DNA from 4 places in the Mesorhizobium sp. M1088 genome. Region 4 is predicted to be linked to each of the others. Evidence: predicted binding sites of a transcription regulator. Region 4 holds the regulator's gene; each other region holds the start of a gene.

The links. Region 4 encodes LexA, which represses DNA repair genes until DNA is damaged. Its sites were predicted from a motif close to TGTTCNNNNTGTGTTCNG; they were not measured.
Region 1: the regulator LexA is predicted to act here: its motif matches at 1,188-1,205, upstream of NKH49_RS01670 (PA0069 family radical SAM protein).
Region 2: the regulator LexA is predicted to act here: its motif matches at 2,381-2,398, upstream of NKH49_RS09410 (helicase-related protein).
Region 3: the regulator LexA is predicted to act here: its motif matches at 1,941-1,958, upstream of parE (DNA topoisomerase IV subunit B).

What each region holds. Positions count from the first base shown of each region.
Region 1 covers NZ_JAMYMO010000001.1:319,137-324,171, reverse strand. Annotated here, with positions in the region: gene NKH49_RS01680 (phytanoyl-CoA dioxygenase family protein) at 1-436, opposite strand, end outside; gene NKH49_RS01675 (glycosyltransferase) at 625-1,128, opposite strand; gene NKH49_RS01670 (PA0069 family radical SAM protein) at 1,280-2,434, shown strand; gene rnhB (ribonuclease HII) at 2,601-3,296, shown strand; gene NKH49_RS01660 (F0F1 ATP synthase subunit B) at 3,553-4,044, opposite strand; gene NKH49_RS01655 (F0F1 ATP synthase subunit B) at 4,055-4,630, opposite strand; gene NKH49_RS01650 (F0F1 ATP synthase subunit C) at 4,712-4,936, opposite strand; gene NKH49_RS01645 (F0F1 ATP synthase subunit A) at 5,004-5,035, opposite strand, start outside.
Region 2 covers NZ_JAMYMO010000005.1:268,516-273,550, forward strand. Annotated here, with positions in the region: gene NKH49_RS09410 (helicase-related protein) at 1-2,213, opposite strand, end outside; gene phbB (acetoacetyl-CoA reductase) at 2,944-3,669, opposite strand; gene NKH49_RS09420 (acetyl-CoA C-acetyltransferase) at 3,775-4,959, opposite strand.
Region 3 covers NZ_JAMYMO010000003.1:171,020-176,054, forward strand. Annotated here, with positions in the region: gene gcvP (aminomethyl-transferring glycine dehydrogenase) at 1-513, shown strand, start outside; gene NKH49_RS05480 (GGDEF domain-containing protein) at 586-1,755, opposite strand; gene parE (DNA topoisomerase IV subunit B) at 2,029-4,080, shown strand; gene NKH49_RS05490 (FUSC family protein) at 4,123-5,035, shown strand, end outside.
Region 4 covers NZ_JAMYMO010000016.1:14,903-19,937, reverse strand. Annotated here, with positions in the region: gene NKH49_RS19280 (hormone-sensitive lipase) at 1-263, opposite strand, end outside; gene kynU (kynureninase) at 359-1,606, opposite strand; gene lexA (transcriptional repressor LexA) at 2,054-2,788, shown strand; gene NKH49_RS19265 (ComEC/Rec2 family competence protein) at 2,782-5,035, opposite strand, start outside.

The DNA of each region.
Region 1 (5,035 bases), on a different contig from region 4:
TGAGCAGCGGGCGGCCGAAATGCTTTTCGGCATCGGCGTGTTTTTCGGGCAGGAATTCCAGCCGACGGTCGAAATTGCCGAAGCATGGCGTGCGCTCGGCGAAGCGGACAATCTCCTCATGGATGGCGGCCGGCAGCATCAGGCCCGAATAGAGCCCCTCCGTCCGCAGCGCGCCGACGACGGCATCGCGATCGACGCCGGCGAACATCGTTTCACCGACATTGCGCGCCGGCGGAACGGGCTTTGCACCGCGCCAGTGCAGGCGCCGCGCCGGCATGGTGCGGGCCAGCATGAACATCGGCAGCCATGCCGGATTCTCGCGAAGGTCGGAAAGATAGGTCGGGATGCGGGCGGCGATGCGGCGCAGCGTGCCGCCGTTTCGTGCGATCGCCTCGAGGCTTGCAGCGCCGGACTTGTCAGGGCTTGAAAGGGTCATCGGGGTCCTCAAAATGTCGAGGGAACAGCATCGACGTTAGTCGTCGCCGCTCCGGCACACCCCAAACCCTATTCGCCCATATCGCCGGGAATGGTAACCCCCGGCCAGATTTTGTGCAATGCACAATAAACGACGACCCGCCAGAAAATGTGCTTGGGCGGAGTTCCCATAACCGGGACGGTAAGCCGTCACTTCCGCGGCGCGACCCAGATCTCGGCGTGGAGCCTCCTGGTCGCCAGGCCGCGGGCGATCGCTTCGGCGCTGCGGGCGTTCTTCGACAGCGCCGCGGCCTGACGCTTGCTGATCACCAAGCCTTCGGCGAGAGCGCGATTTCCGGCAAAGACGCGCGACAGGAATGGCGTGCGGCTGCCGCGTGCCCGCGAGAACCGCGCCGCCATGGTTTGCCTGGCGGTATGGGCGACGACCTCGTCGATCCAGCCCTCTCCCAGCCGCGCGCCCGGTTCCAGCAAGAGCAGCCAGTCGCCCTTGGCCTGCCTGATGCCGGCGGCGATGCCGCCGCTGACATAGTGGCAGCCGGCATGTTCGGCGACGCGGTGCGTCTGATCGGTCGAGCCGGTGTCGCAGACGAGAACGTCGCGCACCACGCCTTCGACCGCGCCGCCGATCAGCGAGGCGAGCGTGCGGGCAAGGCCCTCCTCGTCATTCAGGGTTTCGATCAGGACGCTGAGCATGTTTAGCCGAATAGCGGAAAGCGGTGGGCAGCGCCAGTTTTTGCGGCGCACCGCGAGAAAGTTCTTGCTTTGTTCTCATCGATGCGATAGGAATACATTCATGAGCAGAGCGATTCGACAGCGGGCGGACAGTCCCTGGGAAAGGGCCAAGATGGAACAGATCGTGCGTGCCGATATTGCAGCCTTCGGCGCTGGCAGGGCCGAGATGGCGAATGCGATGATCGAGCAGAGCGGCATGCGCGTCCGTCCCGACCGCAATCGCGGCAGGTCGGCGGGCATCAATCCGTCCGGCCGTTTCGAGCCGGTCAGCAGGCATGTGTTCGACGATGGCTGGAATTCGCTGGAGGAGCTGCCGCCGTTCAGGACCGAGGTACAGGTCGAGAAGCCGCGCACCATCATCACGCGCAACGAATCGCCCGACATCTCCTTCGACCGCTCGATCAATCCCTATCGCGGCTGCGAACATGGCTGCGTCTATTGTTTCGCGCGGCCGACGCACAGCTTCATGGGCCTGTCGCCGGGGCTGGATTTCGAATCGAAGCTGTTTGCCAAGCCGGATGCGGCGCGGCTGCTCGACAAGGAATTGTCCAGGGATAATTACCAGCCGCGCACCATCGCCATCGGCACCAATACCGATCCTTATCAGCCGATCGAGAAGCAATACCGGATCATGCGCGAGATCCTCGAAGTGCTGGAGGCGCGCGGGCATCCGGTCGGCATCGTCACCAAATCGGCGCTGGTGACACGCGATATCGACATTCTGTCACGCATGGCCGAACGCGGGCTGGCCAAGGTGGCATTGTCGGTGACGACATTGGACAGGATGCTGGCCAGAACGATGGAGCCGCGAGCGTCGACGCCGACCAAGCGGCTGGAGGCGATCAGGCAGCTTTCGGACGCCGGCATTCCGGCCTCGGTGATGGTCGCGCCGATCATCCCCGGACTGACCGACCCGGAGATGGAGCGCATCCTCGATTCGGCGCAGGCAGCGGGCGCGCGCGAGGCCGGCTATGTGCTGCTGCGCCTGCCGCTGGAGGTCGCGCCGATCTTCAAGGACTGGCTGCTGCGCCACTATCCCGACCGCTATCGCCACGTCATGTCGCTGATCCGTTCGATGCGCGACGGCAAGGACTACGATTCGGAATGGGGCAAGCGCATGAAAGGCTCCGGTCCCTATGCCTGGCAGATCGGCCGGCGTTTCGAGATAGCTGCCAAACGGCTCGGCCTCAACGCCGAGCGGCGCTCGCTCAGGACCGACCAGTTCGTCCCCGCCGCCAAGGCTACGGAGCAGCTGATGCTGCTGTGACAAAGCGTCTCGCGCCAGCCGGTTGAAACGGCCGGCAACGGGCAAAAAATCCCGTCCGGCCTGTCCTGTCCCCGGGCTTGCAGACGGTAGCCCCTCCTGGTCCGGTGCCCCGCCCGACCCGGAGGGACTTGCGGAGAATCGGAGCCGATGCGAACCTCGCCGCACCATGGCTCGCCCACGTTCCGATTCTCCGCTTCTCTTCGAAATCGTCGAGAAACCCGACTTCTCGTTCGAGACGAGGGCGATGGCCGAAGGCCTTTGGCCGGTGGCGGGGATGGACGAGGCCGGCCGCGGCCCGCTCGCCGGGCCGGTGGTGGCGGCAGCGGTGGTGCTCGATCCCGCCAACATCCCCGACGGCCTCGACGATTCCAAGCGGCTGACGCATTTGCAGCGTGAGGCGCTGTTCCTGAAAATCCTCGGCTCCGCACTCGCCGTATCGATGGCCTCGGTCAGCGCCGAAGGCATCGATGCCTCCAACATCCTCAAGGCCAGCCTGGAGGCGATGCGCCGTGCCGTGGCCGGCCTGTCAATCCGGCCGAAGCTGGCACTGGCCGACGGCCGCGACGTGCCGCCCGGCCTGCCCTGCGAGGGCAAAGCACTGATCAAGGGCGACCAGCGCTCGCAATCGATCGCCGCAGCCTCGATCGTCGCCAAGGTGATGCGCGACCGCATGATGTGCGGCTGCGGCAGCCATCATGCGCGTTACGGCTTCGAACTGCATATGGGCTACGCCACTGTGCGCCATCGCACGGCGATCGATCTGCACGGGCCAGTGGCACGGCTGCACCGCGCCTCCTTCGCACCGTTCCGGTTCGGCGGCACCGAGGTGCTGGAGGAAGAGGGTTTTTCGGGTTTGGATTGACATTTGCGAAGGCGGCTAGGCGCGGATCTCCCCCCTCGAGGGGGAGATGGCCGGCAGGCCAGAGGGGGTCGCCTCGCGTGAAGCGCCAACGTTCTCTTTCGTTCCATAGGGCGTCGCGCCAGGACGTACCGACCCCCTCTGTCGCCTTTGGCGACATCTCCCCCTCGAGGGGGGAGATTACGCGCTCAGTCGCTTTCGCCAACAAAAAAGCCGCCAAGTTTCCCGGGCGGCTTCGATGACTTGTTCATGCAGCCGTTCAGTTCAGCTTCGACTTCAAATCCTGCAGCGAGGCGTTGAACAGGTCGGCGCCGGCCTTGGCGTCGATCTTGCCGGCCAGCAGCGCCCGCGCGGCTTCGACCGCGATGTCGACAGCGCTGGCACGCACTTCGCCGATCGCTTCGCGCTCGGCCTGGCCGATCTTCTGCTCGGCCAAGGCGGTGCGCCGAGCGACATAGTCCTCGGTTTTCTTGTGCGCCTCGGCGGCAAGCATGTCGGCTTCGCGCTTGGCGGCGGCGACGATGGCCGCGGCCTCCTGCTCGGCTTCCTTGCGCTTGCGCTGGTATTGGCCAAGCAGCTGCTGGGCTTCTTCGCGCAACCGGCGCGCTTCCTCGAGCTCGGAGCTGATCTTGTCGGCACGCGCATCGAGCGCCTTGGCGATCATGCCCGGCACCTTGATGTAGATGGCGATGCCGAGGAAGATTACGAGGGCAACAGTTGCCCAAAGCGTCGCGAGAGATGTGGCGTCCATGATGCGCTCCTCACCCGGCCACGGATTTGACCGCGGCCGCGATTTCGGCCTTGCTGGCCTTGCCGCCGACAAGCGCCTCGACGATGGCCGAAGCGGTGTCCTCGGCGATCGTGCCGACTTCCTTCATGGCATTGGCCTTGATGGAAGATATACGCGCCTCGGCCTCGCCAAGCTTCTGGTCAAGCGCTGCCTCGATCGTCTTGCGGGCAGCCTCGGCTTCCGCCTTGGCCGCATCGTTGGCCTGCTGGCCGATCGCATTGGCCTTGCCCTTGGCTTCCGCCAATTCCTGCTCATAGGCGGCAACGGCGGCATCGGCCTCGCTTTTCAGCCGGGCAGCATGGTCGAGATCCTGGGTAATGCGGTCGTTGCGCACGTCGATGATGCCGCCAACGCGCGGCATCACCACCCGTTTCAAGAAGAGATAAAACAGCCCGAAGGTGATTGCCAGCCATAGAAGCTGCGAGGGGTACGTCGCCGGATTGAATGGCGGGAACGTGCCGTGCGCCTCGGCAGGCACGCCGGTGCCAGCGCTGCCGCCTTCGACGGCGGGCGCGGACTCTTGCGCAAAGGCAGATGTCACGAACATGGACTATCCCCGAAATTCAGGCCCGCCGCAGGATCGCGGCCGGCCTGTTCAATTCTTCCCAATGTTCAGCCGAACAAGCATTCAGCCGAACAAAGCGAGAAGCGCGATGAGAAGCGAGAAAATACCCAGCGCTTCGGTCACGGCGAAGCCGAAGATCAGGCGGCCGAACTGGCCGTCGGCTGCCGACGGGTTGCGCAGCGCGCCCGCCAGATAGCTGCCGAAAATGTTGCCGAGGCCAATGCCCGCGCCGCCCATGCCGAGGCATGCGATGCCGGCACCGATGTACTTTGCTGCTTCTGCGTCCATTTGTTCAACTCCTTTGGATCTAAAATTCCGTTGCAAAATCGATCCGGCGGCAATGCCGGAAACCTTGTCAGTGCCCGGGATGCAGGGCGTCGTTGAGAT
Region 2 (5,035 bases), on a different contig from region 4:
AAGGTCTTGTCGAAGGTCGGATCGATGACCACCGAGGTGCGGCCGGAGGCCAGTGCGTGAACGACATCGCCGAAGCCGGGCTTGTCCTTGCCGTCGTTTCTCAGCGCCCACAGCAGCGTTATCAGCCCGGCCGGCGCCGGTTTGATCAGCGCCGGCACGAAGACATGGTAGGCGCCGAAGCGCACGCCGAGACGGCGAAGCGCCGCGCGGCCTTCCTGGTCGAGCGACTTCATCTCGTCGGCGATGTCGCGACGGTTGATGAGGCCGAAATGCTCGACAAGCTGGAAAGCGATGCCGCGGCCGATGCCGGTGATCTGCTCGGCATTCTTGAGATCGACCAGCGGCTTCAGCAGGGATTCGATCTGGAAGTTTACGAAGCGCTCGGCGCGCGCCGCAACCTTGTCGCGTGCCGGGCCGGTGAGTTGCTCGTCGGCCAGCAGAACCAGACGCGGCTTCAAAGCGTCTTCGCCGGCGACCAGCGTGCCGATCGGCGCGCCGATCCAGCGCAGCGTGCCATCCGAACCCAGCGCGATGTCGCCATTGGCCGAGGCGCCGAAGCGCTCGGCCCGCGCCTCGAACTCGGCGGCAAGCGCCTTCTGCGCCGCCGCCCGCACCGCCTTGGCGTCTTCGCCGCCGGCGCTCTGGTCGGCGGTGAAGCGGAAACCTTGCAACTCGCCGACGTGATGGCCTTCGACGAGGACGGTTCCGGTTGGGCTGATTTCGGCTTCAGGCATCGTGTTTTCTCTAAGGCGCCGCATGAGGACGGAAGTCCTGCGGTCTACAAAACGTTTCGTCAACCGCTCATGCAGCGCATCCGACAATCTGTCTTCGATTTCGCGCGTCTTTTCCTGCCAGTGTGCCCGATCGGCCAGCCAGCCGGGCCGGTTGGAAACGAAGGTCCATGTGCGGATCTGGGCAATCCTGTGCGACAGCGTGTCGATGTCGCCTTCGGTTGTGTCGGCACGGCGCACTTGCTCGGCCATGTAGTTCTCGTCGACATGGCCATGCCTGGCAAGGTCCATGTAGATGGAGGCGATCAAGTCGGCGTGCTGGGCCGGCGCGATCTTCCTGTAGTCGGGCAGCGCGCAGGCTTCCCACAGCAGCGCCACGCGCCTGGCATCGGTGGTGAGTGCCCGGACGTCCTCGTCGCGCGACAGATGCTCGAGCGCCTGCGCGTCTACTGCCGGCAGCGCGCGCGTCAGGCCTTCGACCGGAGCGTTGGTCTCAATCGAGCGCTTCAGCGCATCAAGGTTGGCGAAATCGCAATGCGCGGTGCGCCACTGCAGTACTTTCACCGGGTCGAAATCATGCGCCTCGATTTTGTTGACCAGTTCATCATCCAGCGGATCGACCTGGCCGGTGACGCCGAAGGTGCCGTCGCGCAGATGCCGGCCGGCGCGGCCGGCAATCTGGCCGAGCTCGGCCGCCGTCAGGTTGCGGTACTGGTAGCCGTCGAATTTGCGGTTCTGGGCGAAGGCGACGTGGTCGAGGTCGAGGTTGAGGCCCATGCCGATGGCGTCGGTGGCGACGAGGTAGTCGACGTCGCCCGACTGGAACAGCGCCACCTGGGCGTTGCGGGTGCGCGGGCTGAGTGCGCCGAGCACGACGGCGGCACCGCCCTGCTGGCGGCGGATCAGCTCGGCGATGGCATAGACCTCGTCGGCCGAGAAGGCGACGATCGCCGTGCGCCGCGGCAGGCGGGTCAGCTTCTTCGAACCGACATAGGCAAGATGCGAGAGGCGTGGTCGCGTCACCACCGACACGCCCCGCAGCAGGCGCTGCAGAATGCCGTGCATGGTGGCCGCGCCCAGCAGCAGCGTCTCCTGGCGGCCGCGCAGATGCAGGATGCGATCGGTGAAGATGTGGCCGCGTTCGAGATCGCCGGCGAGCTGGACCTCGTCGATGGCAACGAAGGCGGCGTCGGTCTCGCGCGGCATCGCTTCCACGGTGCAGACCGAGTATTTCGCGCCCGCCGGCTGGATCTTTTCCTCGCCGGTGATGAGCGCCACCTTATGGGCGCCGACCTTCTCGCAGACGCGCGTATAGACCTCGCGGGCAAGCAGCCTGAGCGGCAGGCCGATGACGCCGCTTTCGTGCGCCACCATGCGTTCGATGGCGAGATGGGTCTTGCCGGTGTTGGTCGGGCCGAGCACGGCCGTCACGTCTCGACCCGACAGGATCAGCGGTTCAGTATGTTTCGGATGGATGTTCATCGGCCTGGAAATAAGGCTCTCTGCCTCGCATTGTCGGGAGCGCGCCCATATTGGCCGCGTATGACAGGCGACACATAGGGATTTCGGGCGCGAAGCGAAAGCGGAATATGCCGAGGGCAGGCCGATTGGTTGGTTCGAAGCCAGAAAATCTGTTCCCGATTAACAGTTGGAACGAGTCTGGAACGAATCAGCGACGAATCACTGACTCGCGCTGATTCAGGGTTTGTTCACGGCTACATCTGGGTTTTCTGTCGACATACCTCACCACATGCTGAATCACGGAAACTGGCCCGATTTATGCAAGCGGCATCCAAGCGAGCACTGCGGTTAACCTTTGCCGGTGAATGGTCGTGGCTGGCCACCTGCTTCGCACAACATTATGAAATTATTGATGTTTCCTAATGCGCTTTAATCATTTCGCGGGTGTTTTCAGCTCTCGCCGTTAACGCTCCGCTCAAAGCCGGAACGAATCGGCGACGAATCAGCGATAGCTGAAGTTTCTTGGTTTGTTCACCGCAACATGTTGTGTCGTGAACAGCTTTTCCACCGAGAATCCACAGGCTGCCGGGCGGCTTTTGCACAAGCTGCGAGTTTGCCGTTAACCTTTGCGTGCCGGATTGGGGCAGCGTGCTGCATCGAGATCTTGCAACGGGAAGACCGCTATAGAAACGGGCCGTTTTGCAGGCCCGTTCGTCCAAGCGAGGATCTGTCTCAACGTAAAGACAAACGATCAGGCGACGTACTGGCCGCCATTGGCTGATATGGTCGAGCCGGTGATGAAACCGGCATCGTCGGAAGCGAGGAAGACGACGCAGCGCGCGATCTCCTCCGGCTCGCCGAGACGGCCGACCGGGATGTGCGGGATGACGCGCTCGTTGAGGACCTTCTCGTCCATTGCCTTGACCATCTCGGTGGCGATGTAGCCGGGGCAAATGACGTTGACGGTGATGCCGGCGCGCGCGCCTTCCTGGGCCAGTGCCTTGGTGAAGCCGATATCGCCGGCCTTCGAGGCCGAATAATTGACCTGGCCGACCTGGCCTTTCTGGCCGTTGATCGAGGAGATGGTGATGATGCGACCGAACTTGCGGTCGCGCATGCCGCCCCACAATGGATGCGTCATGTTGAAGACGCCGGAAAGGTTGGTGTCGAGGACCTCTTTCCATTGCTCGCGCGTCATCTTGTGGAACATCGCGTCGCGAGTGATGCCGGCATTGTTGACCAGCACCGAGACGGGACCGAGATCGGCTTCGATCTGTTTGATGCCGGTGGCGCAGGCCTCGTAGTCGGCGACGGACCATTTATAGACCGGGATGCCGGTCGCGGCGTTGAACTTTGCCGCCGCTTCTTCATTGCCGGCGTAGTTTGCGGCGACCGAATAGCCGGCGCTTTTCAAGGCGACCGATATCGCCGCGCCGATGCCGCGCGACCCGCCTGTGACGATTGCAACCTTTGTCATATGTCCTCCCGGGAAATGCAGATGACTGAGCGTTGAAGCGGTGGGGGTTTGCCCTCTATTCCCTACTCGCTTTGCGCCAGCATCCTATTCGTATCGCTTATCTCATCACAATGCTTCCACGCACATGGCAACACCCATGCCGCCGCCGATGCACAGCGTGGCAAGGCCTTTCTTGGCACTTCTGCGGCGCATCTCGTAGACCAGCGTGTTGAAGATGCGGGCGCCCGAGGCGCCGACCGGATGGCCGATGGCGATGGCGCCGCCATTGACGTTGACGATGGCCGGATTCCAGCCCATGTCCTTGTTGACGGCGCAGGCCTGCGCGGCAAAGGCCTCGTTGGCTTCGACCAGATCGAGGTCGCCAACCGACCAGCCGGCCTTGGCCAGCGCCTTGCGCGAGGAGGGGATCGGTCCCGTCCCCATGATCTGCGGGTCGACACCGGCGGTCGCCCAGGAAACGATGCGCACCAGCGGTGTGATGCCGCGCCTTGCGGCTTCCGCTTCGGTCATCAGCACCACGGCGGCGGCGCCGTCGTTGATGCCGGAAGCATTGGCAGCAGTTACCGTGCCTTCCTTGTCGAAGGCGGGCTTGAGCTTGGTCATGGCATCGATTGTCGCGCCGTGGCGGATGTATTCATCCTGGTCGACGACGGTGTCGCCCTTCCTGCCCTTGACTGTAAAGGCAACGATCTCGTCCTTGAATTTCCCGGCTTTCTGCGCGGCCTCGGCCTTGTTCTGGGAAGCCAGTGCGAACTGGTCCTGGTCGTCGCGGGTGATCTGGAACTGGCGGGCGACGTTCTCAGCGGTGTTGCCCATATGATAGCCATAGAAGGCATCGGTCAGGCCGTCCTTGATCATGGTGTCGATCAGCTTGAAATCGCCCATCTTGACGCCACCGCGCAGATGCTGTGCATGCGGAGCCATCGACATCGATTCCTGGCCGCCGGCAACGATGATCCTCGCGTCGCCCTGGGCGATCTGCTGCATGCCGAGCGCGATGGCGCGCAAGCCCGAGCCGCAGAGCTGGTTCAGGCCCCAGGAGGTCGCCTCCTGCGGTACGCCGGCAGCCATTGCCGCCTGCCGCGCCGGGTTCTGCCCTTGAGCCGCGGTCAGAATCTGGCCGAGAATGACCTCGTCCACCTCCTTGCCGTCGACGCCGGCACGGACCAGCGCTTCCCTGACGGCGACGGCACCCAATTCATGGGCTGGGGTGTTGGCGAAGGCGCCGTTGAAGGAGCCGACGGGCGTGCGCGCTGCACTGGCGACAACGATGGCGTTGGAAGCGGACATGTTCTTCTCCAGGCTTTCGGGGAACGATTTCGGGTGCCGTCGGGGACTTTTCTTGCCCTTTCCACAACCCGAGTCA
Region 3 (5,035 bases), on a different contig from region 4:
CTTGGCGAGCATTTCCCACTGCTTTACAAAGGGCGCAACGGACGCGTCGCGCATGAATGCATCCTCGACACCCGCGTGCTCAAGGACAGCGCCGGCATCAGCGTCGACGATATCGCCAAGCGGCTGATCGACTATGGCTTCCACGCGCCGACCATGTCGTTCCCGGTGGCCGGCACGCTGATGGTCGAGCCGACCGAGTCCGAGCCCAAGCGCGAGCTGGATCGTTTCTGCGAGGCGATGATCGCCATAGCCGGCGAGGCAGCCAAGGTGGCGAAGGGCGAATGGCCGTTGGGCGACAATCCTCTGGTCAACGCGCCGCACACCGCCGCCGAGGCATTGGCCGGCCAGTGGACCCATCCCTATTCGCGTCTGGAGGCAGCCTATCCAGCCGGCGATGCCGACACCGCAGCAAAGTACTGGCCGCCGGTGTCACGCATCGACAATGTCGCCGGCGACCGCAACCTTGTCTGCTCCTGCCCGCCGCTGTCGGAATATCTGGGTGCGGCGGAATAGATCATGATCCCGAAAAGTGGAATCCGGTTTTCGGACAAGATCATGGGTCTAACAAGAAGATAGAAACCTCAATCAGGCAGAACGCAAGGCCGGCCCGTCGGCCTTGCTCGCCCGGTCCCGGACGACGACGCGATTTCGCCCGGCGCGCTTTGCCGCATAGAGTGCTGCGTCGGCTTCGGCCAGCACATCGTCGAGACCGGTGCCGTTTGTTCCGCCAAAGCCGATGCCGCCGCTGACTGTGCTTCGCAACGGACCGAGTTGGGTGGCCACGACTTCCGTGCCGAAGGCGACGCTGATCTTGCTCGCAATGTCATAGGCCTTCTCTTCCGTCATCCGCGACATGACGAGCACGAATTCCTCGCCGCCCAACCGGAAGGCGTCGACGCCGGTCCGGGCGTATTTCCTGATGACGGCGGCAAAGCGGCACAGAACCTGGTCGCCGACCGGGTGACCGAATACGTCGTTCGTCCTCTTGAAATGGTCAAGGTCGAACATGGCAACGGACATGAACGGACCGAAGACCCGCTCGCCGTAGAGTGCCGTCAACGCCCGCCGATTCATCAGCCCGGTCAATGGATCGGTCATCGTCTCGGCCTTCAGTTCGATCTGCGCCTGCAAATGGTGCAGGGAGAGCGTCAATGCGCCGAGCCCGGTCATGCAGGCGACGGCCACGACGGAATTCACCCGCTCGGCCCAATTGTCCGGTGCTACACCGAGCACCCATTGGCCCGTGACCAGCAGGACCGCGCCGCAAAGTCCGAACGACAGGGCACAGACGCCGCTCAGGAACGAGACGACCAGCAATATCCGGCGATCGTGACCACCCTCAATCCAGAACATCGCCCCGATGAGCGAGAGCAGCGCCGTTACCGTCGCGTAGGTGACAATAAAGCCGACACCATCAAACCCGAGATACGTCGCGCCCGCGCAAACGGCCATCGCAACCAAGGTCGGCAAGATGGCTCGCCTGTAGTCGCCTATGCCGAGGTATTGCATGGCCGACAGGCAGATGATCAGGAAGCCGAGGCTGAGAAGCACAAGCACGATCTGGCAAAGCCAGGCGCTTGGATCCCTGGTGTAATGCCAGAACAACACGACATGTGCGACCAGCACGAGAATGCCGCAGGCCACCGTCAGCACAAAGCGTGCCTTTGGCGCGCTGAACCAGATCGCAAACATGGTGATGCTAAGGCACGTGCCCGACAGCGCCGCCGCGAGCAGGAGCGAACTGTAATCCAACATGCTTAAGCGACAGCCTCTTGAGGGTTTCGCTGCATTATAGGTCAGCGACAGTCCGCAAATACCGTTTTTTCAGCCAATCTTGCGGCGTAACCTTCGGACAGGGTTTACAAAGCGTCGATGCTCCACCCTCGACCCCATTTCCGCCGCTTGGTTGTCGAATGGTTTTGCAGTAAGAAGCCCTATCCTCGAACGTAACAGGAACCTCCGTCGCCTGCCCGCCAAAAGCGTGGCAGTATCGGGTGGTGATTCGCAGCATCGGAATCCAGGACCGGCATGGACGACAATAACGATCTTTTCGCCAAATTCGACAAGCAGCCGCAACCGGCTCGCGCCGCCGCGCGCCCGGCCGACCCGCTCGTGCAGGCGGCGAAGCGGCCGGCGGCCCGCGACGCCAGCGAGAGCTATAGTGCCGCCGACATCGAAGTGCTGGAGGGCCTGGAGCCGGTGCGCCGCCGCCCGGGCATGTACATTGGCGGCACCGACGACAAGGCGATGCACCATCTGTTCGCCGAGGTCATCGACAATTCGATGGACGAGGCGGTCGCCGGCCATGCGACCTTCATCGATGTCGAGCTTTCCGCCGACGGATACCTGTCCGTCACCGACAACGGCCGCGGCATTCCGGTCGATCCGCACCCGAAATTCAAGAAGCCGGCGCTCGAACTCATCATGACGACGCTACATTCAGGCGGCAAGTTCGACAGCAAGGTTTACGAGACGTCCGGCGGCCTGCACGGTGTCGGCGTTTCCGTGGTCAACGCGCTGTCCGACCATCTCGAGGTCGAGGTGGCGCTGGGAAGGAAACTTTATCGGCAAAAGTTCTCGCGCGGCATTCCTGTGACCGGCCTGGAGCAGCTCGGCGAGGTGCACAACCGCCGCGGCACGAAGATCCGCTTCCATCCAGACGAGCAGATTTTCGGCAAGGGCGCTGCTTTCGAGCCGACGCGGCTCTACCGCATGGCGCGGTCAAAGGCTTATCTGTTCGGCGGTGTCGAAATCCGCTGGACCTGCGACCCGTCGCTGATCAGGGAAAAGGATACGACGCCGGCCAAGGCAGAATTCCATTTTCCGGGCGGCCTCAAGGATTATCTGAAAGCCTCGCTCGGCGATGAATTCCAGGTGACCCGTGAAATGTTTGCCGGTAAGAGCGAGAAGCAGGGTGGCCACGGTTCGCTCGAATGGGCGGTAACCTGGTTCGGCGGCGACGGTTTTATCAATTCCTATTGCAACACCATTCCGACCGCCGAAGGCGGCACGCATGAGGCCGGCTTCCGCAACGTCCTGACGCGCGGCTTGCGCGCTTATGCCGACCTGGTCGGCAACAAGCGCGCCTCGATCGTCACTTCCGAGGATGTGATGATCTCGGCGGCGGGCATGCTGTCGGTGTTCATCCGCGAACCGGAATTCGTCGGCCAGACCAAGGACAGGCTGGCGACGATCGAGGCGATCCGCATCGTCGAAAGCGCCATCCGCGACCCGTTCGACCACTGGCTGGCCGACAATCCGCAGGAGGCTTCGAAACTGCTCGAATGGGTGATCGCGCGCGCCGACGAGCGGGTGCGCCGCCGCCAGGAAAAGGAAGTGTCGCGCAAGAGTGCGGTGCGCAAGCTGCGCCTGCCCGGCAAGCTCGCCGACTGCACGCAGAATGCCGCCGCCGGTGCCGAGTTGTTCATCGTCGAGGGCGATTCGGCCGGCGGTTCGGCAAAGCAGGCGCGCGACCGCGCCAGCCAGGCGGTGCTGCCCCTGCGCGGCAAGATCCTCAACGTCGCCAGCGCCGGCAACGACAAGCTTGCCGCCAACCAGCAGATATCCGACCTCATCCAGGCGCTTGGTTGCGGCACGCGCTCGAGATATCGCGACGAGGACCTGCGTTACGACCGGGTCATCATCATGACCGATGCCGACGTCGACGGCGCCCATATCGCCTCGTTGCTGATCACCTTTTTCTACCAGGAGATGCCGAGCCTGGTCCGCGGCGGCCATCTCTATCTGGCGGTGCCGCCGCTTTATTCGATCCGGCAAGGCGGCAAGGTCGCCTATGCCCGCAACGATGCGCACAAGGACGAACTCCTGCGCACCGAATTCACCGGGCGCGGCAAGGTCGAAATCGGCCGCTTCAAGGGGCTGGGCGAAATGATGGCTGCCCAGCTCAAGGAAACCACCATGGACCCGAAAAAGCGCACGCTGCTCAGGGTCGACGTTATCGATGCCGAGGCGGCGACCAAGGATGCGGTCGACGCATTGATGGGGACCAAGCCCGAGGCCCGTTTCCGCTTCATCCAGGAACGCGCGGAATTCGCCGAGACGGAAGTGCTGGATATCTGAGCTCCCGCCGCTAGCTTGGCCTTCTGAGCTGGAGACGAGCACTTGACCTGGGCGCGGCTGAAGGACGATATCGGCACGCGGATCGCTGGCCTGACGCGGCCGACGCGTTCGGACTGGATCTTTGCCCTGCGCACCGTTTCGGCCGGCCTCATCGCGATATTGGCCGCCTATGCGCTGAAGCTCGACCACCCGCAATGGGCGATGATGACGGTGTTCATCGTCGCACAGCCGGTCGCCGGCATGGTGCTGGCGAAGGGGTTTTATCGTCTCCTCGGCACGTTTGCCGGCGCGCTGGCGGCGATCGGCATTACCACTGTTTTCGATGCTAACCCCTGGTTGCTGGTTGCAGTTCTTGCCGTCTGGATCGGCATCTGCTCGCTGGTCTCGTCGCTGCTACGCAATCCGGAAGCCTATGGCGCGGCGCTTGCCGGCTACACCGCGATGATCATCGGCCTGCCGGCTTTCGGCCAGCCGCACCTCGTCATCGATCTCGCCGTGGCGCGCTGCGCGGAAATCGTGCTTGGTATCGTCTGCGCTGCGCTGACCAGCCGGCTGATCCTGCCGAAACTGGCCGCCGACGCCATCATCTCAAGACTGAAACGCAGCATTCTCGACCTGGCGGCCTATGCGGACGGCGCTTTTTCCGGCGGCGATGCGGAAAAGCTTGCCGGGCTGCACCGCAAGCTGATCGGCGACGTCCAGACGCTCGGCGAGATGCGCACCTACGCAAGGCTGGAGGGGCCGAGCCTCGCCACCCGCGCCTATCCGGTCCGGCGTACCATCGGCCAGCTTCTGTCGGCCCTGTCGGCGGCGCGTGCGCTGCATGCCCATGCCGCTCCGAAGAATGCAGCCCTCATCCCCGTTCGCGCCGAGTTGCAGGCCGTTGTCGGCGAACTGGTAGCCAAGCCGGGCGCGCTGGACGATACGGCGCCCTGGGTGGCGCGGCTCGACGCAA
Region 4 (5,035 bases):
AAATTCTTGTCGAATTCCATCCAGTAGCCGCCATGAACGAACACCACGAGTCCCTTGGGCTTGATGGCCGGCAGGAAAAGATCGAGCCGGTTGCGTGGATTGTCGCCATAGGCCATGTCGAGCCGCGCCCTGCCCTCGGTCGAAAGCACGTCGCGGAAAACCCGCGCGGGCTCGATCCAGGCCGCCGGCCAGCGATCGCTGCCGGCTATGTTGGCGCTGTTGGCATAGGCGTTGTCCCAATCGGCAATGTGACGTTCGAACACCCTGCGCCCTCCCTGGCATATGGCCCTGCAGCGTAGCCGTAAGCATCGCGCGGCGCGTCGTCGCCAGCCTCACGATTCCAGCTCTCGCATCAATCTCAAGTGACAGCTGCTTTGATGGCGAAGCGCGCATCCTTCCACGCACCGGTGTGCAGGATGTCCTCAAGCACTTTGGCGGCCTGCCAGACATCGGCATAGCCGACATAGAGCGGGGTGAAGCCGAAGCGCATGGTCGATGGCGCGCGAAAATCGCCGATCACGCCACGTTCGATCAGCGCGCGCATGACCTGGTAGCCATGCTCATGCATGAATGAAATCTGGCTGCCGCGTTTTTCCCCATCGCGCGTGCTTTCGAGCGTGAGCCCGTAAGTGCCGCACTTTGCCTCGACAAGCTCGATGAACAGATCCGCCAGCGCGATGCTCTTCTTGCGCACCGCCGTCATGTCGACATCGTTCCAGATGTCGAGCGCGCCCTTCAGCGTGCGCATCGACAAGACCGGCTGCGTGCCGCACAGAAACCGGCGGATGCCGGTGCCGGCCGCATAGCCTGGCTCGAAGGCGAAGGGCCGTGCATGGCCCCACCAGCCGGTGAGCGGCTGCTGGATGTCGGAAAGATGCCGCTCAGCCGCATAGATGAAGGCAGGCGCGCCCGGGCCGCCATTCAGATATTTGTAGGTGCAGCCAACGGCAAAATCGGCGTTTGCCTTGTCGAGTTCGACTGGCATCGCGCCGGCGGTGTGGCAGAGATCCCAGACGATCATCGCCCCGGCTTCCTGAGCCCTGCGCGTCAGCGCCGGCATGTCGCGCAGTTCGCCCGACTTATAGTTGACGTGGTTGACCAGCACCACAGCGGTGCGTTCGTCGATCAGCTCTTCGATGGTCGGCGCGTCGACTCCCGAGAGGCGCAGCAGCGTATCTTTTCGCGTCGAAACCACACCCTCGGCCATGTAGAGGTCCGTCGGAAAACTATCGCCCTCGGCGACGATGACCTGCCGCTCCGGTCGCATGGCCATGGCGGCGTGCAGCAGCTTGTAGATATTGACCGATGTCGTGTCGCAGACCACTGTCTGGCCGGCCGCGGCCCCGATCAGGCGCCCGAGCTGGTCGCCAAGTTCAAGCGGCATGTTGAACCAGCCGGCCGTGTTCCATGCGCGGATGAGATCATGCGACCATTCTTCGGTCGCGGCCTTGTGCAGTTCATCGAAAGCGGCACGTGAAGCAGCTCCTAGCGAATTGCCGTCGAGATAGATCACTCCTTGCGGCAACACAAAGCGGTCGCGCATCGCGCGCAGCGGATCCGCGGCATCCATCGCCTTTATGGCCACGAGATCGGGAATTCCTGTCATGATTTGTCTGCTCCCCCAAGATCCAACGCAACGCCGGACACGCATCGACTGTTCTTCCATTACTTGGTTGCGCGCAGCAAGGCTCCACCGGCGAGAAGCAGCCTGACCAGGCGGTGGAAACCGGGACTTAACCCGAGGTTGGCGTTTTGAGTTCGTTTCGTTCACGGTGCATTGACCAAACCGCACAGTCGATACGGGTTCAATTCCGTGCCTTTTGCCGACCGACGGCCGATGCCAGTGCCGCCTTCTAGGAGGCCAGAAGGGCGCAAACGAAAGCAGAATCAAGGCGATGAGGCTCGCGGCGGTGAAAATGCGGTACGCCGGTAGGGGACGTCGTTTGTTTCCCGAGCCTTAACGCATTCATTAAACTTTAAACAGTTGCGGAACACAACTGGAACAGATAGTGTTTGTTCTGGGTTTGTTTTTCTGATTCTGTTGGGGGTCGCTATGCTGACACGCAAACAACACGAACTGCTTATGTTCATCCACGAAAGGTTGAAGGAAAGCGGTATCCCGCCTTCATTCGACGAGATGAAGGAAGCGCTCGACCTGGCTTCCAAATCCGGAATCCACCGGCTGATTACGGCGCTGGAGGAGCGCGGCTTCATTCGCCGTTTGCCCAACCGGGCCCGTGCGCTGGAGGTGCTACGCCTGCCTGACTCGATCGCCCCCGGCCTCAATGCGGCACGCAAGTTCTCGCCGAGTGTCATCCAGGGTAGTCTTGGGCAAGGCGCCCCTCGGCAAGGCAAGCCGACATCGTCGCGCGTGCCCGCAGCCGGAAATGACGACGATGTCGTCGCCGCCGTTTCGATCCCGGTGATGGGCCGCATCGCTGCCGGTGTGCCGATCGACGCCATCCAGCACCAGACGCATTCGATTTCGGTGCCGCCGGATATGATCATGGGCGGCGAGCATTATGCGCTCGAGGTCAAAGGCGATTCGATGATCGAGGCCGGCATTTTCGACGGCGACACGGTGATCATCCGCAATGCCGATACGGCGAGCCCCGGTGAGATCGTGGTGGCACTGGTCGACGAGGAGGAAGCGACGCTGAAGCGGTTCCGCCGCAAGGGCGCCTCGATCGCCCTGGAAGCCGCCAATCCGGCCTACGAGACGCGCATCTTCGGACCAGACAGGGTCAAGGTGCAGGGCAAGCTCGTCGGACTGATCCGCCGCTACTGAGCTCCGCCCTTGGCGCCGGCTTTGGGGTTGTCGGCCCGGCGGTATGGCGGCAGGCCCCGTGCCGCGCGTGAAAATTTCCGCTGCACGTGCCAGGGCCGGTATGATTTTTCGACGGCGAAGCGGATCTCGGCGCGTGTTGCCGCTTGTGGATCGAAATAGACGGCGGCACTTCCCGCGCGCGCCAGTTGCCGTTTGGTGACGACGAGGACCAGCCGGTCGTAGTAGCAGGGGTTATGGGCGGTGGCGTCGTCGATGACGATCAAGCTGGCAAAGGCGCAGGCTGGCCGCGCAGTATCGCGGTCCTTGGCTTGCGCGATGATCGCGCCGGATGGATGCCTGGCAAGGCAGAGGCCGTCCGTGCAAATGAACGGCATGCCCGGCGGTAGGTCGGCCGGATCGGCAATGTCGAATTGCGGGTCGTTCTTTCCAGGTGTTTCCGGCGTGACGATAGCCTCTGATGTGAGCGCGCGTTTCCAGTTGTCGATGGTGAACTCATTCGGGCGTGCCCGGTTGACCGCGAGTTCACCGCTGCCGATCGGCAGCGCGACCAGCCGTGCGTCCTCCGAGACCAATACGTCGGGTATGCGTGTCTGCGTTGTCGTCAGCAAGCCGGCGAGCGCAAAAGGAAGTGCCGCCAGCCGCAACCACGTCGTCGCCATGCTGGCAATGACGAGGGCGATCGTCACCAGAAGGACGGATCTCAGCGAAATCAGCCCGACCGCATCGATCGGCGAGCGCTCCGAGATCCACCCGGACAGGGCGATCATCGCCGTCAGCCCCTTGCCCATGACATAGAGAAAAGGGCCATCCGCACCGAACGGCATCGCCAGCGCGCTGAGAACGGCGAAGGGCATGACGACCAGTGAGACGATGGGCATGATGGCCAGATTGGCGAACAGGCTGAGCGGCGCCACGCGCTGGAAATGCCATATGGCGAAAAGCGCCGTGGCGCTCCCTGCAATGATCGAGGTCATCGCCAGACCGCACATGCCCAGCAGGACCTTTCGAGTGGCAAAGCGTAGCGGCGACTGCCGCGGCGGCGGCGTGGTGGCCCTGCCGGCGCGGTAATCGGACCAGCCTGCATAGGCGCCGACAAGGGCCGCCGTCGCGGCGAAGGACATCTGGAAACTCGGACCGACCACCTCGTGCGGCGACACCAGGATGACCGCGATGGCCGAGATCGCCAGGTTGCGCATGGTGAGCGCGGCCCGGTCGAACAGCACGGCGATAAGCATCACCGCCAGCATGATGAAGCTGCGTTCGGCCGCCACGACAATGCCGGAAAAGACGAGGTAGGCCGCAATCGAAAAAAGCGCGGCGGCCGCGGCATATTTCTTGACCGGCCGTCGCGATGAGAAATCGGGAAACAGCGCGAAGGCACCCCGCAGCAGCGCCATGATGGTGCCGGCGACCAACGCCATATGCAGCCCCGAGATGGAGATGATGTGGTAGATGCCGGTGCGCCGCATCGCTTCGTTGATCTCCTCGGGAATGCCGGCGCGCACGCCGACGATCAGCGCAGCAGCAATCTCGCCCTCGGCACCGCCGATGCGGCTGCGGATATGGTCGGCGATGGATTCACGCGCGTCTTCGATCGCGGAAGAAAGCTGCGCGGCAAGCGGCATGCTGTCCGACGACACGATTTTCGGATTGCCGAGAAAAAAGCCGCTGCCGCCGATACCGGCGAAATAGCTGTCGAAGGAGAAATCATAGCTGTCGGGCCGCACCGGGCCGGTCGGCGGCAGCAGCCGCACATAGCCGGTGATCTCGGAACCGGCGGTCAGCTCAGCCGGTATCTTCATCGCCGAAACGCGGACCCGTTCCGGCATGTAGCGCAGTGTCGGCCTGGCGGTTGAGATCACATCGATTGTCAGCCTGATGCGGCCGCTCGCCATGGGCTCGTACGATACGACGCGACCCGTCAGCCGCGTCGAGATTTCGGAGCCGAGCATATGCGTTCCGACACGCCATGTCTCGAACTTGGCGGCAAGTACGCCAAGCGCGCAGAGCAGCGCCACCATGAAGCACAGGCGCGTCCTGGGCCATGACCGCGAGGCGACGGCACAAAGGGTCGCGAGGAGCGCGATTGCGATCGGCTGTGGAAAGGCCGGCTCCACCGACAGCCCGAAATAAACGACCACCCCGCATGCGAGGAACACCGGCACCAGCAGGAAGGCGATGCCGCGGTCGAGTTCCAGACCGGCCGCCGTGGTTACGCTGTTGCGGATACGGGACGGTGACGGGAGG